One region of the Anoxybacillus sp. MB8 genome, then DNA from elsewhere that is predicted to be linked to it. Evidence: predicted binding sites of a transcription regulator. Region 1 holds the regulator's gene; each other region holds the start of a gene.

Evidence for each region. Region 1 encodes Rex, which represses fermentation and respiration genes when NADH is low (regulators of the CRP and FNR family bind a similar motif). Its sites were predicted from a motif close to TTGTGAAATATTTCACAA; they were not measured.
Region 2: the regulator Rex is predicted to act here: its motif matches at 3,049-3,066, upstream of EKC99_RS00595 (DUF6803 family protein).
Region 3: the regulator Rex is predicted to act here: its motif matches at 1,628-1,645, upstream of EKC99_RS05590 (L-lactate dehydrogenase).

What each region holds. Positions count from the first base shown of each region.
Region 1 covers NZ_RXXX01000059.1:684-6,635, reverse strand. The annotation lists gene EKC99_RS14195 (GNAT family N-acetyltransferase) at 1-378, opposite strand, end outside; gene groL (chaperonin GroEL) at 549-2,165, opposite strand; gene groES (co-chaperone GroES) at 2,236-2,520, opposite strand; gene EKC99_RS14180 (CPBP family intramembrane glutamic endopeptidase) at 2,746-3,483, shown strand; gene EKC99_RS14175 (YdiK family protein) at 3,480-3,653, shown strand; gene EKC99_RS14170 (redox-sensing transcriptional repressor Rex) at 3,663-4,298, opposite strand; gene EKC99_RS14165 (ABC-F family ATP-binding cassette domain-containing protein) at 4,526-5,952, shown strand, end outside.
Region 2 covers NZ_RXXX01000001.1:95,142-101,093, reverse strand. The annotation lists gene EKC99_RS00615 (SDR family NAD(P)-dependent oxidoreductase) at 1-443, shown strand, start outside; gene EKC99_RS00610 (iron-sulfur cluster biosynthesis family protein) at 455-772, shown strand; gene EKC99_RS00605 (CDGSH iron-sulfur domain-containing protein) at 801-1,007, opposite strand; gene EKC99_RS00600 (TIGR04053 family radical SAM/SPASM domain-containing protein) at 1,195-2,310, shown strand; gene EKC99_RS00595 (DUF6803 family protein) at 2,321-2,809, opposite strand; gene EKC99_RS00590 (hypothetical protein) at 3,139-3,945, shown strand; gene EKC99_RS00585 (cytochrome c maturation protein CcmE) at 3,935-4,357, shown strand; gene EKC99_RS00580 (heme lyase CcmF/NrfE family subunit) at 4,369-5,952, shown strand, end outside.
Region 3 covers NZ_RXXX01000010.1:30,480-36,431, forward strand. The annotation lists gene EKC99_RS05580 (rhomboid family intramembrane serine protease) at 1-312, opposite strand, end outside; gene EKC99_RS05585 (hypothetical protein) at 348-533, opposite strand; gene EKC99_RS05590 (L-lactate dehydrogenase) at 610-1,560, opposite strand; gene EKC99_RS05595 (5-formyltetrahydrofolate cyclo-ligase) at 1,719-2,291, opposite strand; gene rpmG (50S ribosomal protein L33) at 2,346-2,495, opposite strand; gene EKC99_RS05605 (sugar phosphate nucleotidyltransferase) at 2,576-4,966, opposite strand; gene EKC99_RS05610 (competence protein CoiA family protein) at 5,111-5,428, shown strand; gene EKC99_RS05615 (endolytic transglycosylase MltG) at 5,425-5,841, shown strand; gene phoU (phosphate signaling complex protein PhoU) at 5,872-5,952, opposite strand, start outside.

The sequences.
Region 1 (5,952 bases):
CGCAAAGATAAATCCGAGCAAAGTATCAATACCAAACTTCGGACACTCCGCTATCACTTTAGCTAAAATCTTTTTCCCTAATCCTTTTCCTCTAAAATTTTCATGAAGATAAATACTTATCTCAGCAGTCGCATGATAGGCTGGTCTCCCGTAAAAAGATTGAAGGCTTACCCAACCACAAACTTCATCTCCATATTTCACCATCCATAGAGGTCTTTGATTAGGGTTGTGTTCCTTAAACCATTCCAATCTATCGTCTATCGATACGGGCTCTGTATCAGCAGTTACTAATCGACTTGGAATTGTCGAGTTGTAAATGCTAACGATTGTCGGTAAATCATCTATACTCGCTATTCTAAATGTAACATCTTCTAACATAATCATACTCCTTCGCATCGTTTCATTGTATATTTCTACATTAACATTCACACATAATTTTAAAATGTCTAAAAATAAAAAATCCCCTTATCTTTTTATAAGGGGATAGGTCCTTTACATAAAAAATGCGGGAGAAGCGACCAACGCCACTTCTCCCACACGAAAAAGTATTACATCATGCCGCCCATGTCAGGCATGCCTGGTGTATTTTTGTTTTCTTCTGGCTTGTCAGCAACTACCGCTTCAGTTGTTAAGAACATAGCGGCAACAGACGCTGCATTTTGAAGTGCAGAGCGAGTTACTTTTGTTGGGTCAACGATACCTGCTTCGATCATGTCAACCCACTCGCCAGTTGCTGCGTTGAAGCCGATGCCAGGCTTTTCTGTTTTTAAGCGCTCTACGATGACAGAGCCTTCTAAACCAGCGTTTTGTGCGATTTGACGAACTGGCTCTTCGATTGCACGAAGAACGATTTTCACACCCGTTGCTTCGTCACCTTCAGCTTCAATAGCTGCAACTTTGCTGTATACGTTCATTAACGCTGTACCACCGCCGGCAACGATACCTTCTTCAACTGCGGCACGTGTTGCGTTTAATGCGTCTTCAATGCGTAATTTGCGCTCTTTCAATTCTGTTTCTGTTGCAGCACCAACTTTGATTACCGCAACACCACCAGCTAATTTTGCTAAACGTTCTTGTAATTTTTCACGATCAAACTCAGAAGTAGTTTCCTCTAATTGAGCACGGATTTGGTTGATGCGTGCTTGAATGTCTTCTGCACGACCAGCGCCACCAACAATTGTTGTATGTTCTTTCGTTACAACAACTTTCGCTGCGCGACCGAGTGAAGCAATTGTTGTTGATTTCAATTCGCGACCTAACTCTTCTGTGATCACTTCACCACCTGTTAAAATCGCGATATCTTGAAGCATCGCTTTACGACGATCACCGAAGCCAGGCGCTTTTACTGCAACAGCTGTGAATGTACCGCGAAGCTTGTTCACAACTAATGTTGCAAGCGCTTCGCCTTCTACATCTTCAGCAATGATTAACAATGGCTTGCCTTGTTGAACAACTTGCTCTAATACAGGAAGAAGTTCTTGAATGCTTGAAACTTTTTTATCTGTAATTAAGATGTACGGATTTTCTAATACAGCTTCCATTTTATCAGAGTCTGTGATCATGTATGGAGATACATAACCGCGATCAAATTGCATACCTTCCACAACATCTAATTCTGTTGTGAAACCTTTAGACTCTTCTAATGTAATGACGCCGTCTTTACCAACGCGTTCCATTGCTTCTGCGATTAATTGACCAACTTCTTCGTCAGCCGCAGAAATCGCTGCAACTTGAGCGATTGAGTCTTTGCCTTCAATTGGTTTAGAGATCGCTTTTAATTCTTCTACTGCAACAGCAACAGCTTTTTCAATACCTTTGCGAATGCCCATTGGGTTCGCACCAGCTGTTACGTTTTTCAAACCTTCACGAATCATCGCTTGTGCTAATACAGTCGCTGTTGTTGTACCGTCACCAGCAACATCGTTTGTTTTGCTTGCTACTTCCGCAACAAGCTTCGCACCCATATTTTCAAACGGATCTTCTAATTCAATTTCTTTCGCGATTGTTACACCGTCATTTGTAATGAGTGGCGAACCAAATTTTTTCTCTAATACAACGTTACGACCTTTTGGACCTAATGTTACTTTGACTGCATCAGCTAATTTATCTACACCGCGTAACATCGCACGACGAGCTTCTTCGCTGAATTTAATTTCTTTTGCCATACATCTTACCCCCTTGATAATCATTTTTGTTAAGTATTTTTGTATGCTTTATATGTTATCAGGCGAACGATTAACCAATCACAGCTAAAATGTCGCTTTCACGTAAGATTAAGTACTCTTTTCCATCATATTTCACTTCTGTACCCGCATATTTTGAGAAGATGATGCGGTCACCAACGCTCACTTCTGGAGCTACACGCTCACCATTGTCAAGAACACGGCCTGAACCAACTGCAACAACTTTTCCTTCTTGTGGTTTTTCTTTCGCTGTGTCTGGTAAAACAATTCCGCTCGCTGTTTTTTCTTCAGTTTGAATTAATTCAATGACAATACGATCACCTAGTGGCTTCAACACGGCAAACGACCTCCTTAATTAGATTTTCGTTCCGTTATTAGCACTCATCATCATTGAGTGCTAACACACTTATTATATTAATGAACTTTTTTCAATTTTTCAAGTAGGAAGTTAAAAATTTTTCACTAAATCTTTCCCTTTTTCATTATGTCTTTCCTTTCGAAATTCATACAAAAAATATGGTAAAATGAAAAAGTACTCATTTTGTCAAAAGGGGTTGAACACGTGAAAAAGCAATATTGGTATGTCATTATTACATACATCGCCATGCAGTTATCTAGTTTAATTGGCGTTCCTTTGCTTGCACATAGCGGATTTGTTGACGCATCAAATAAAGAAGTCGCTCTATCCATTGCCTCAGGTTATTGGGCTGTCATTAGCTTCTCGATCGCTTTTCTTTTCGTTCTTTATTTCATGAGAGAAGATATGAAATATTCGTACGATCGCCATCAAGCATCTATCGGAACGTCAATTTTTTGGGGAATTGGCGGGTTCTTTCTTGCCCTTTTCGCTCAAGGCATCGCAGCAAATATTGAGATGCACGTATTTGGCGTCGAGATGGGGTCCGAAAATACGAGACGCATTGTTGAGATGGTGAAGCTAACACCAGCGCTTATGCTCGTCACTTCGATCGTCGGACCGATTTTAGAAGAAATCATTTTTCGAAAAATTATTTTTGGAACGCTGTATCAAAAATATAACTTTTTCTTATCAGCAACTGTCAGTTCCCTTTTATTTGCTGTCGTTCATTTAGAGTTTGAACATTTGCTTCTTTATGCAACGATGGGATTTGTATTTGCTTTCTTATATGTGAAAACAAAGCGTATTCTCGTCCCTATTGCAGCACATGTACTGATGAATACATTTGTCGTTGCTATTCAAACGTTATTTGCTGAAGAAATTGAAAAGATAATGAAAGAAGCAGAACAAATGCAATTCGTGATTTGGAGGCTGTTTTCATGAAGTCTGAGCCGTTGTTTTACTTTTTGATGGGCATTTTATTCACTTATTTTGCTGTTGATAGTGCTGACGATGGCATTTGGGACGTCACAACGATGCTATTTATTCTTATTGCTACATTAGATTTTGGCACCGCTATTCGTTCTTTATTGAAAAAAACCTCCCGCTCGTAAATGGGAGGTTTACTCATTTCCGTAATGTTTTAAAAAGTAAACAAGTGACTGCAATTCGACCGCTAAATCAATATGATGAACACGAATGTGTTCAGGTACATGCAGACGAGCAGGCGTGAAGTTTAAAATCCCTTTAATGCCTTTTTGGACAAGCCGATCGGTAATCGGTTGGGCAACTTGGGCTGGAACGGTTAAAATGGCTACCGTAATCCCACCTAGTTTTTCTTCCAATTCATCTAAATGATAAACAGGCACTCCTCCGACTTCCGTTCCTACTTTATCTGGATCTACATCGAATGCCATCACAATTTTCGTATTATTGTTTTTGCTAAAATTGTAATTTAAAAATGCCGTACCTAAATTACCGACACCGAACAACGCTACTTCTGTCGTTTCATCTTGATCCAACGTTTTTCTGAAAAACGACAGCAAATAATTTACATTATAACCGTATCCTTTTTTTCCAAGCGCACCAAAGTATGAAAAATCACGGCGAATCGTTGCTGAATCGACTTTTACGGCTTCACTTAACTCCGCTGAAGATACACGCTGCTTTCCTGATGCATGCAAGTTTTTCAAAAAACGATAATACAACGGTAGTCGCTTTGCGGTCGCCTGCGGAATTTTTGGTTGTTCATTATTCACGAGTCAATCCCCCACATTTCCTTTCACAAATAGTTAGCGCTTTCATTTTTCTCTCCTATACGTCTGAAAAGTTCTCCCCACTTTTAAACTATACACTATTTTTTTCATTCTGTCTTTCCTTTGTACCCTTTATTATTATTTTTGTCAAATTTGTTATTCGTACACTAGTGTTGCCGAACATCAAGAAAGTACGTTACACTATCAAAAGAAGATTGAGGTGAAAAATGATGATCATTTTACAAGTAAATCAACTATCCAAATCATATGGGGCGGAACAAGTTTTATCAGACATTAAGCTTGAAATACAAGAAAAAGACCGTATCGCGTTAGTTGGAAGAAATGGTGCAGGAAAATCGACATTATTAAAAATCATTGCCGGCCAATTGTCATATGACACAGGGGAAGTGATTAAACCGAAACACGTAACAATTGGCTACTTAGATCAATATACTGGTTTGCACGCCCATCGCTCCATTTGGGAAGAAATGCTCGATGTGTTTGCCCCGCTTCAACAAATGGAAAAACAATTGCGTGACCTAGAACAACAAATGAGCTTGCACGGTGCCGACTATGAGCGCTTACTTGAGCATTACGACCGTTTACAAATGGAATTTAAAGAAAAAGGTGGCTATCAATATGAAGCCGATATTCGTTCTGTGCTTCATGGCCTCCGCTTTTCTCAGTATGACTACACAACAAAAGTATCCACGTTAAGCGGTGGACAGCGAACGCGGCTAGCGCTCGGCAAACTGCTTCTAGCTAAACCAGATTTGTTGATTTTAGACGAACCAACAAATCATTTAGATATGGAAACATTGCAATGGCTTGAACAATATTTAAAAAATTATGATGGGGCCATTCTTATCGTCTCACACGATCGCTATTTTCTTGACCAAATCGTGACACAAGTGTATGAATTATCACGCACAAAAATAAAAAAATACGTTGGAAACTATACAAGTTATTTACAACAACGGGCGGAACAATTTGAACAACAATTGAAACTGTACGAAAAACAACAAGAAGAAATTTCAAAATTAAAAGATTTTATTCAACGAAATATTGCCCGTGCATCGACAACAAAGCGAGCTCAAAGCAGAAGAAAACAACTAGAAAAAATGAATATCATTGAAAAGCCGCTCGGTGATGAAAAATCGGCATCGTTTCGCTTCGAAATTGAACGCCCAAGCGGAAATGACGTATTAACAGCTACCAATTTAGCCATTGGTTATGATCAAATCATCGCAACAAACCTCTCATTTCGTGTCACTCGCGGTGATAGCATCGCACTTATTGGGCCAAATGGAATTGGAAAATCGACTCTTTTAAAAACGATCATTAAGCAACTCCCTGTAAAACATGGGGAACTACGCTACGGAACAAATGTACAAATTGGGTATTACGATCAAGAACAAGCTCAATTAACATCGAACAAACGTGTCATCGATGAACTATGGGATGAAGATCGATTAAAGACGGAAAAAGAAATTCGTACGATTCTCGGAAACTTTTTATTTTCTGGTGACGATGTATTGAAGCCAGTGCAAACATTAAGTGGCGGTGAAAAAGCCCGGCTCGCTCTCGCCAAACTAATGATGAAAAAAGCCAACGTATTAGTGTTAGACGAACCGACAAACCATTTAGATTTAGACAG
Region 2 (5,952 bases), on a different contig from region 1:
TCGGATTGATCGCGTGTACAAAAAAAGTGTACACACATATGATGAAAAAACGATCCGGCCACATTATTAATGTCGCATCTCAAGCAGGAAAAATTGCGACGCCGAAATCGAGCGTATATGCCGCAACAAAACATGCTGTCCTTGGATTTACAAATAGCTTGCGAATGGAAGCGTCCATGTATGGCATTTTTGTCACTGCTGTGAACCCTGGACCGATCGAAACAAACTTTTTTACCGTTGCTGATACGTCTGGGGAATATGTGAAAAACGTGAAACGATGGATGCTCCGCCCTGAATTTGTCGCAAAACGTATCGTTGATGTGATGCTTACTCCGACGCGCGAAGTGAATTTGCCGTTTTGGATGCATATAGGAAGTCGATTGTATCAATTATTTCCATCGGTCATCGAAAAAATGGGAAAACAGGCATTTTTAAAAAAGTAAGCGAGGTGTAAATGGTGAAAATTACGATAACAGAACGGGCGATCGAACAACTTCGCCGTGTTCGTGGAAACAAGCACGTCAAGCTGACATACGATACAGATGATTGCGGATGTGCCGTAAACGGAGTGCCTATGTTACTGCTTGTCAATCAATTAGACGAACATGATGTAGAGATTGAAACAAACGATATACCTATTTGGATGGAAAAACATCGGCTCATTTTTTTTGATGAACAAATGACGATTGATGTTGTTGATGGAGCAGGATGTTTTCAATTAAAAAGCCCGAATCAAATTTTAAATGCGCGCATGTCGCTTATGGAGCGTTGAAAAGACAAGCCCGGAATAAAAGCCGGGCTTATTCGTTTTTCGGAGCGCGAACGACGGATTGAAATTTTCCTTTATGAGCTGTATCACAAAATGGCATATTTTGTGAGAGCCCGCAACGACAGAGAGAAAATGTTTCTTTCGTTTCAAACTTGTTTCCTTCCATATCAATTAATTCAACATCTCCGGTTACACGAAATGAACCGTTATCCATCACTTTAATTTGCACTTTCGCCATATATCCCACCTCCTTGTATACCTTATATCGTATATACTATCTGTTTTATATCAGAAAAGCAAGAACGTGAATATTTGTCAGAACAGTGACAAGATAAATGGATATGATTTTTTGTGACCAATGTCACATGATATAAACATTCCTTCTTGTACAATGAGAAGTAGTGAGCGAATCGGAGGGATGAAATATGCGTGATTTTCAAAAAAATCCATTTATTGTTATATGGGAGTTAACGAGGGCGTGTCAGCTCAATTGTCTTCATTGTCGAGCCGAAGCACAGTATCATCGCGATCCGCGTGAATTAACGTTTGAAGAAGGAAAACAATTGATTAATGACATTTATGAGATGGATCAGCCTCTTCTCGTGTTTACAGGTGGAGATCCGCTTATGCGTCCAGATGTGTACGATATTGCTAAATATGCGATTGATAAAGGGCTTCGTGTATCAATGACCCCAAGTGCAACCCCAAACGTGACAAAAGAAGCTATCCGAAAAGCGAAAGAAGTAGGCCTTGCTCGTTGGGCATTTAGCTTAGATGGTCCGAATGCGGATATTCACGATCACTTTCGTGGGACGTCCGGTTCATTTGATTTAACGATGAAGGCGATTCAATATTTACACGAACTCGACATTCCAATCCAAATAAATACAGTCATCTCTCGTTATAACGTTCATGTGCTTGACGAGATGGTGCAACTTGTTGAAAAGCTCGGCTGCGTGCTTTGGAGCGTATTTTTTCTCGTACCGACGGGCAGGGGAAAAGAGACAGATATGATTTCGCCTGTTGAGCATGAAAAAGTGTTTCGCTGGCTTTACGAAACGAGCAAACGTGTACCGTTTGATATAAAAACAACAGCAGGACAACATTATCGTCGCGTTGTTTTGCAACAAAAAATGCGCGAACAGCAAATTCATGGCGACATTCGTTATGAAGATGTGTTAATGAAAGGATTAACTGGACAAGTAGACGGACTAGGGCGTGCTCCAAAAGGAGTAAACGATGGAAACGGTTTTGTATTTATTTCGCATATTGGTGACGTATATCCAAGTGGACTATTGCCTGTAAAAGCAGGGAATGTACGTGAACAATCGTTATCTCATATTTATCGCCATTCTCCAATTTTCAAACAGTTAAGAAATCCAGACGGATATAAAGGGAAATGTGGGGTATGTGAATTTCGTTACGTTTGTGGTGGGTCGCGTTCAAGAGCATATGCCGTTACAGGCGACTACTTAGCAAGCGAACCGTACTGCATCTACATCCCAAAAGCATGGCGTCAAAAAGAAAAGGTCGGCGAATAGCCGGCCTTTTTTACATGTTCATATGATGTCCTTGCCCATTTCCGAGGGATGGATCTAACATACCAAAAATCATGGCGATATGAGCGACAATTAAAAAAATACCAACGAATATAGCATGCATTTTTAATTTTTGTTCTTCGCTCCAATTTCGTCCAATAACATGTAAATCTAATAAAGTTAATCCAAAGAGAGGGATAACTCCTAATAAGTAAAATGTTACAGCAATAACATCAATCCACCCTCTCCATTCCCCATTCATTGTGAGTGGAATGACAGCTGTGATGAACAAATAAATGAAGACAAACAAAAAATAAATCCCACCTATAATGCTACATATTTTATTTACTTTTCGAATGTTTCCATCAAAACGTCTTGTAAAAAGAATGGCTAATTCAGTAATGGCAACAGTTTCAGCGAGTATCACGGGAATTGCCATGAATAAAATTAAATTCCATGGTTGATTAACGGCCAATAGCTCCATATAGTGCGTCATGCTCATATATGCTTCCTCCTTTATTTTTTTTGTTTCACATTGTATATAACAATAAATTGTGCATTTTTTTTGCAGAAACGAAGAAAAAATTGTGACTAATTCTATATTTTTAAAAAAATAGTTTGTGAATTAATGATCATTATGATTGTGCTCTAACAAAAAATTATAGCGCGAATAAAGTAAGGGAAATATGAACTTTATCACATTTCATGTTGTATTTTTCATGAAATGTGATATTGAACAAATTGTGAAAATATTATCATGTATACTCAAAAATTCCAAATATTTTTCTATACTAAATGTAGAAGATCGCTCAAAGAAACGAGGGGACAACAATGAGAAAGTATGTATATATTTTTACCTGTTTATTTTTCATATGTGTTCATTCTGTAGCTGCACAAGAAAATGTTTTTGTACTAGAAAATGCGTTGATACAAGTGATGCCAGAGTATGCAAATCATCCAAACGATCGAAGTAATAAGCCGTCCGTGTTAGTCGGAATGCATCTTTCGTTTCGAAATGTAAGTAAACAAAAACAAAAAGGAGCAATCGTCATCCCACTTCCAACAAAAGAAAAAGGGTTCCGAATTGGGTATGTTGCTCAGTATGTAAACGATGAGCCAGAAGAAATAGATTATGTACTTGATCTAGAAAAAGGGTATATTTCTTTTGAAGTAAATAAAGAAATTCAATCAAATGAGCGTTACGATGTTGTCATTGAATACTACACAAAAAATATAAAGCTAGAAAAAAAGAAACGGATGATCACTTACACATATCATCATTTGTTACCTATTGAACATATGAAAATCATTTTTTACCAACCATTGAAAGCGGATGGTTTCAAAATAACCCCTTCGCCACAATATTATGAAGAAAACAGTTATGGAATGGGAATGTATTTATATGAATTGACAAAACTCCAGCAAGGAGATGTAAAAACGTTCGATATTACATATTCTCGAGAAGATATGCGTCCCACGTACGAATTACTTAATGAATATCACGGAAATCAAAAAGAACAAAAGAATAAAACATTACCACCTATGTTAGTAGCTAGTGCTGTCGTTGGCGGAAGTTTATTTTCAATTACAACGATGATTTTTACGCTTTACAAAAGGAGGATGAAAAATGGGAAATAAAAAAATTGCCATTGGGATATGCTTCATCGTTTTGGCCATTGGTATGTTGTTATTTACATCTATGCCTTCTGCAAGCGTTGTAGAAGTGAAATTGAAAGATTTAACAAAAAGCGAACAATATGAAAATGAATATGTGTTAACACAAGGAATGCTCAAACAATCTTCTGTACAATGGGATGCGAAACGTACGCAATTATCGTTTGAGTTATATGATGAAAAAGAAACGATCCAAGTGCGTTACACGGGGGCGAAACCTGATAATTTTTCTGATGGAGTCATCGTCATTATCGAAGGAAAATGGCGTAATAACATATTTTACGCTGAAAAACTTCAGACGAAATGCCCATCAAAATATGAAGGGGAGGATATGAAAAATTACGATAAAGAAATGCATAAAAAACTTTTAGATTGAGGCGGTGCTTTATGTATATATTGGGATACACAACCATGATCGCTAGCTTTATTTTTTCACTATATGGCCTTTGGGCGTATGGATATGGGATAAAGAAGAAAAAAGAAACGTATGTGGAGAGCGGTAAAGGTGCTGTTTTTGCTGTTTTTGTTACAGCGACTATCGGAATTTGTTTACTTGTTTATTTACTAGTAACCAACCATTTTGAGTATAAATATGTCGCCGCATATACGAATTCATCATTAGCGTGGTTTTACCGTTTTTGCGCGCTTTGGGCAGGGAATGCAGGATCTCTTCTTCTATGGGCATTTTTGCTTAGTTTATTTGCTTTCATTATCGCATATTCGAAACGTACGCAGGCACATGCTTTAACGCCGTATGCGCTTCTCGTTTTACTCATGAATCTTGTATTTTTCTTTCTCGTTTTATCAATAAGCGAAAATCCGTTTAAAATGACAAAAACGATTCCGTTAGATGGAAATGGTCTGAATCCGATGTTGTTACATCCGGGAATGATCATTCACCCTGTTTCCACATATGTCGGTTATGTTACTTTAGCGGTCCCATTTGCTTATACAATTGGAGTTCTTTTTCAAAGGGATTGGAGTGCAATATGGGTTCCCCTTATAAGAAAATGGACGCTCATCGCATGGGTTAGTTTAACGATTGGGAATCTAGTCGGTGCATGGTGGGCTTATGTCGAATTAGGATGGGGGGGATATTGGGCTTGGGATCCTGTTGAGAATGCTTCGTTTATGCCATGGTTAACGACAACGGCATTGTTACATTCACTCATGATGCAAGAGAAAAAACAAATGTTGAAAGGATGGAACGTAGCACTCGTTATTGTATCGTACTTTCTTTCACTGTTTGGAACATTTATTGTGCGAAGCGGCGTGTTAACATCTGTTCATGCTTTTTCAAATTCAACGTTAGGAACATATTTCCTCGTGTTTATTATCGTTATGTTTATCGTTACGATGTATGTCGTTGCTGATCGCGCACATGTATGGAAACAAAACAAAGTAGTGATCGAACATATTTTTTCAAAAGAAATGAGCTTTTTAGTTGCGAATTTAATTTTCATCGGCGGAATGATAGCAATTTTCTGGGGAACCATTTTTCCACTTGTATCGGAAACGGTAATGGGAAAAAAAGTGAATGTCGGCGCTCCGTATTTCAATGAAGTGACAGCACCTATTTTTCTAGCACTCATCTTATTGATGGCCATTTGTCCCATTGTTCCGTGGAAATCAGCATTTATTCCGGTTATGTTGCGGCGCTTAAGCATACCTGCAATTGTAAGCGGATGTATCGTTGTAGCGCTATATGTCATGGGGAAAAAAGATTTATACGTCACTTTGGCATGTTTCATCGTTACGTTCATGATCGTTGTACACATCATAGAGTTATTTAGCGATGTATGGAAAAAGAAAAAAAGAGCGCAACAATCGATTGTTCATGTACTTGTTCATTTATTAAGGCATAACAGCCGCAAGTATGGAGGATACATCGTTCATATCGGTATTGCTTTCATCGCTTTTGGGGTGATTGGCTCACAGGCATATAGCGAAGAAATGATGAAAACGCTGTCA
Region 3 (5,952 bases), on a different contig from region 1:
GTCAACAGGAGGGTACATCATAGCATATATGTTAACGACTTGAAGCTGCCGACGAAATTGTCGCCTCCGCCATTCATCAACGGCAGTCATGGCGCGTTGCATATCATTTTTTAACGATACGCTCCAATCCATGTCCGTACGAACGAGACGAACGAGTGGTGCCTTTCGCTCACGTGTAGATTGCAACCAAACTTCGCGTTCATCAGGCGATAAATACACGATTTCATAGTTCGCTTGCAAAAATTGAAACATCATTTGCCAATATACAAAGTCAAAGCGAATGCTCAACCTTTCCTCTCCCTTCGCTATCATACCCTTCTTTTACCACACTCTGTTACAAAGCGCAACTATTTGTACTTTTGCAAAAACAATGTTGGCACAAGACGATGGCGAATAAACGGAATGGACATTCCCCATTGGATGACCCGCTTTTGAACCGCTTCTCGCTTCAATATTTCATTCAATACTCGATAGCGAAATCGATAAAGAACAAGCCCAGCGACTAAAGTGACAATCAATGTTTTTCCATTCAATATGATCACCCTCCTCACGTTTACCGTTCCCTTTTCCCATCAAAATTATAAAAAGGTTGCCTCATCATGAGACAACCTATTGTAACCCAACGCGTTTCATTACATCTTTTAACACATTGGCAGAGTGAGTAAATTTTTCTTTTTCTTCTTCGTTCAATTGCAATTCGACGACTTCACGAATCCCGTTACGATTTACGATCGCTGGTACGCCAATGTACATATCGTTTTGGCCATATTGTCCTTCTAAGTAAGCCGAAACAGTAAGGACGCTATTTTCGTTTTGTAAAATCGCTTTCGTTAAACGAACAAGTCCCATCGCAATGCCGTAGTACGTCGCACCTTTTCGTTCAATAATTTGATACGCAGCATCGCGTACGTTCACAAAAATGTTATCTAAATCTTCTTGTTTATATTGTGGTTTTTCTTTCATCATATCAGCAATTGGGCGGCAGCCGATAAATGCATGGCTCCAAACAGGCAATTCTGTATCGCCATGTTCCCCAATAATATAAGCATGTACGTTACGTGTATCGACATCGAAATATTCCCCTAGCAAATAACGGAAACGAGCTGTATCTAAAATTGTTCCTGAACCGATGACGCGCTCTTTCGGTAAGCCAGAAAACTTCCATGTTGCATATGTTAAAATGTCAACTGGATTGGTTGCGACAAGAAAAATGCCATTAAATCCGCTCGCCATAACTTGATCAATAATGTTTTTGAAAATTTTCGTATTTTTCTCCACTAAATCTAATCGTGTTTCCCCTGGCTTTTGATTTGCCCCTGCTGTTAGCACAACAATGTCTGCATCTTTGCAGTCTTCATAATTACCAAACCAAATTTTTGTTGGCGATGGAGCGAACGGCATACCATGATTTAAGTCCATCGCATCCCCTTCAGATTTCTCTTTATTAATATCAATAAGAACAAGCTCTTCTGTCACCCCTTGGTTTAAAAGGGCAAACGCATAACTTGAACCGACAAAACCGGTCCCAACTAAAACAACACGATTTACTTTATTTGACATATTCCTTCCACCTTTCATTATATATCATTTTACAATATGTGCATTGTTTATCTGTTTCACAATTACATTGTACACTGTTTCACAAAGTTTATGAGGCATGAATTATTAACATTTTGTTAATTTTTTCTCCTGTATAATATGAAAGCGCTTATGCTGTTTTATAATTCGCTTTCACAAACGATTATTCCTTTATTCGTAATCATCTTTTGAACAGGAATATCATGTTGTTCAATCGGCAACGTAGAAACAATTTGACAATCGTACGCAATAGAAAGGGTGTCGTTCGGAAAATCGACTAAATAACGATCGTAATATCCTCCACCGTAGCCAAGACGATACCCTTGCCGAACGAAAGCAAGACCTGGAACGAATAGCAAATCGATGTCATGTTTTTGTACTTCTCTCGTTTCTTCTACAATCGGTTCATATAAATCAAAAAAAGTGCGTTCTATTTGTTGAAAACAATCAATTTCTCGAAACGTCATTTGTTTTGTTGCTACATCGCATTTCGGAATCGCAACCTTTTTTCCTTCTCGCCACGCTCGTTCAATAATATGTATCGTATCTACTTCGATTTGTCGTGAAATCGTGATACCGATCATCTGTGCCTTTTGCCAACCATGTTGCTGAAATAATATATCGTAAATGACGTTCTCTTTTTTCTTCCGCTCTTCTTTTGTCATATGTAAGAGACGTTGTTTCATTTGTTGTCGTAATTGTTTCTTATTCATTATCCTTCCCCCTATTTGATAAAAAAATAAGCAGCAGGAAAAAAATCCTACTGCTTACTTCGTTTCACGATGAACTGTTGCTTTTTTGTCTCGTGGGCAATATTTTTTCAATTCAAGACGCTCTGGGTTATTGCGCTTATTTTTTGTTGAAATATAGTTGCGTTCGCCGCATTCTGTGCATGCTAACGTAATATTTACACGCATCGTTCTTTCCCTCCAAACAAAAGTATTGTAATCACACCTTTCCATCATATCATTTTTCTTAAACAATTTCCATATGAATTTTACACGTTTTGATATTGCCGAATTTTCTTTATATAGTATTTTGTATATTCTTTTGCTTTTTGAGCGTTTGTTGCTTGTGAATAAATCGTTAACGTTGGTTCATCTACCTTTGGCAAAATAAGCGTCCATGCCCCATCTTCATGGTGCACTTTTACACCATCTGTGAAATCAACATGTTTGTCATACGATTCTTCTAACAATTTACGCATCACTGCTGCACGTTCATTCCACGGGCAATACACATCGCGACATGATAAATGAAGCGTTGGAATAGACGAAATAACCGTGCGGAGAGAACAACGTTCAATAGCTAACAAATGAAACAGCTGCACACACGCATACAATCCATCAAAATAAAAATGAAACGGTTCATGGTGATGAGCAAACAAAAAATCTCTCCTCGCATCTTTCACATACACGATGTCGCCATGTAAACGTTCCGCTAACGTATGCAACATCGATGGCGCCCAAGAAGGAACAGCTACTTTTTTCGTTTCATGAAACAAAAGCGATACTAATACGTGTAATGAAATGACTTCTTCGTTCGTCAATGGCGTTCCTTGTCCGTCAAAAATTCGAAAACGTTCGCCTGAACGATCAAATGCGATCCCAAAATGAGCGTGCTCCCGTTTAATTTGCTTGCGAATATGTTCGTCATCTCGATGTTCTGTCCAAACGACTTGAATGGCAAACGACTGAAGTGTATGTTCAATCATTTCCCGCAGTAAAGGGGAGCTACAAACGACGACTTTCCATTGTTCCGATGACGAAAAAGGAATCCATTGTCGTAAGGCGCGAACGTACAATTCGTCTTTTTCCTTTTGTTTCATCGCTTCACCGATTTGTGTCACTGACACGTGACAAGCATGTTCATGTTTCATTTGTTGTTCAATGGCTCGCTCCATCGCTCGATCGATCGGGTAACCATATTCATCATAGATGTCAACGATCAATTCATCATGTTCATTCATCGTAATAAATACACCGCCATCATACTGTTTATGGGGCACAATATAACGAAAAGCTGGCAAATATCCACCTTCATATATATTTGTATGGATGCCATACATGTGTAAACATTCGGCAAATAACATGCCCATCGCCCTCGAAAATGGATGGCCGTCAAAGCCAATTAATATGCGGCTTTCCTTTTCACATAAGCTACTGTACGCGGAAGCAAGCCTCGTCATAAACAGCGGATGGGCATCAATATATGCCCGCACTTTCATTCCTTGTTCACTAAACGACGTTTTCGTATGTTGTTCCCCCCATACGATCGAATGTTTCACTTTCGTTTTTTCGGCAATTGTTTTATTCGGCCAAATTTTCGCTTCATGCTGCACTTTCACTTTATTTTCTAGTTTGCATTTTGTTCCGATGACCGCATAATCAAATATTTCATTTTTTTTGCCAATGTACACATCATTAGCAACGATCGCCCCGCGCAATTCACTATGTTGATCAATATATACGTCGGACCAAACAATCGATCGTTTTAACGATGCATGTTTACTAATGACTGAACGTGGTCCAATGACCGTGTAAGGCCCAACTGTGGCAAAATCATCGATACGAACATCATCCCCAATGATGATTGGCCCTTCTAATTTTACCTCCCGTGCAATCTTAACCCCTCTTCCCACCCATACATTCGGGGCCATTTCTTTATAGTGAGAAGGAACGAAACGTTGATTTAGTAAATCGATATGTGTTTGATGATATTGCTCAATGACTCCAATATCGGACCAATATCCATCTGCTTGCCATCCGTATATCGGATATTCGTGTTGAATGAGATATGGAAAAAGATGTTGACTAAAATCGTAAGGTGGATGTTGTGGCATATGATCAAAAATATTTGGATGACAAATGTAAATCCCTGTATTCACTAAATCGGTACACACTTCATTCCATTTTGGTTTTTCTACAAAATGAATAATTTTCCCGTGTCGATCTGTTACAATTCCACCGTATGAAAGAGGAGTCGCTTCGTGGTGCATCAGAACGGTAACTAATGCTTGTTTGGAGAAATGGAAATTGATCGCTTGCTGTAAATCAATCGTCGTCAACGTGTCTGCGCTGATGACGACAAATGTATCGTCTAAAAACGACTGAGCATGTTTTACACTTCCCGCCGTTCCAAGCGGCGTCATCTCTTCGAAATAATGAAGATGTACACCAAATCGGCGCCCATCCCCGAAATATTCAATAATTTCGTCGCTTAAATATTGAACGGTTACAGCGATATTTATAATTCCATGTTTTTTTAGCCATTCAATACTATACTCCATCACAGGTTTATTCATAATCGGTACGATCGGCTTCGGAACATGGCAAGTTAACGGACGTAGCCGCGTTCCTCTTCCCCCTGCCATAATAACCGCTTTCACAACAAATCCCCCCCAAGTGAAAGCACACTTTTTTCCATCATATCATGACAACTACTTGCGGACAATAGATGAAAATTGTCGATTTCACACGAAAATGATGCATGATCGCTACATTCCTATGTATAATAAAGTGGGGTGAAAAACATGATCGAATATACATTTATCGGACTCGTTTCTTTTGCTATCATACTATTGCTTATTTCTTTTTTCCAAAGAGATCGGATGAAAGAAGTAGAAGAACAAGTCGAACAGTTAACGTTATCGACGATGCAGCAATTATACGAAGTAAAAAAGCGCGTAAAGGCACTTGAAGAAGAATTGCTGATTGGAATCGAGTCGTTTTCAAATGAAGAGCAAATTGTTCACTTATATAAACAAGGCTGGACAAAAGAGCAAATTGCTCGCAAGCTCAACATGCCGATAGATGAGGTGAATATAATGATTGCGAGGAATGAACGATGAAAAGGACAACGCGTGCCTTTGCAGCTGGGATATTGTTTGCTACAACGATATTCGCTATCGTTTATTATACGAATCATAAACAACTACAACACAATAAAATAAGCGAAAAACAATATGAACAGCTCGTTGCTGAACGAAATGAACTAGCGAATGCACTAGAAAAATTAAAAAAAGAAACGAAAAAAACAACACCGTCGCAAAAACAAACATACATTTATACGTTAACAATCGCTAAAGGGGAAGCAAGTCGCGACATTGCAAAGCGTCTACAACAAGCGCATATTATTGATGACGCTCAATCATTTTTAACATATTTAGATGCACATCAATTAACGCGCGCAGTACGCCCCGGAACATACGTCATAACAAGCGACATGTCATATGAACAAATTGCACGAAAAATAACAAAATAAGGATGTCCAACATTGGACATCCTTTTTGCTTTAATCGTTTAAGTCGTAATGTTTTCCCTTCACTAAGTAAAATACGTTTTCCGCAATGTTTGTTGCATGGTCTGCAATGCG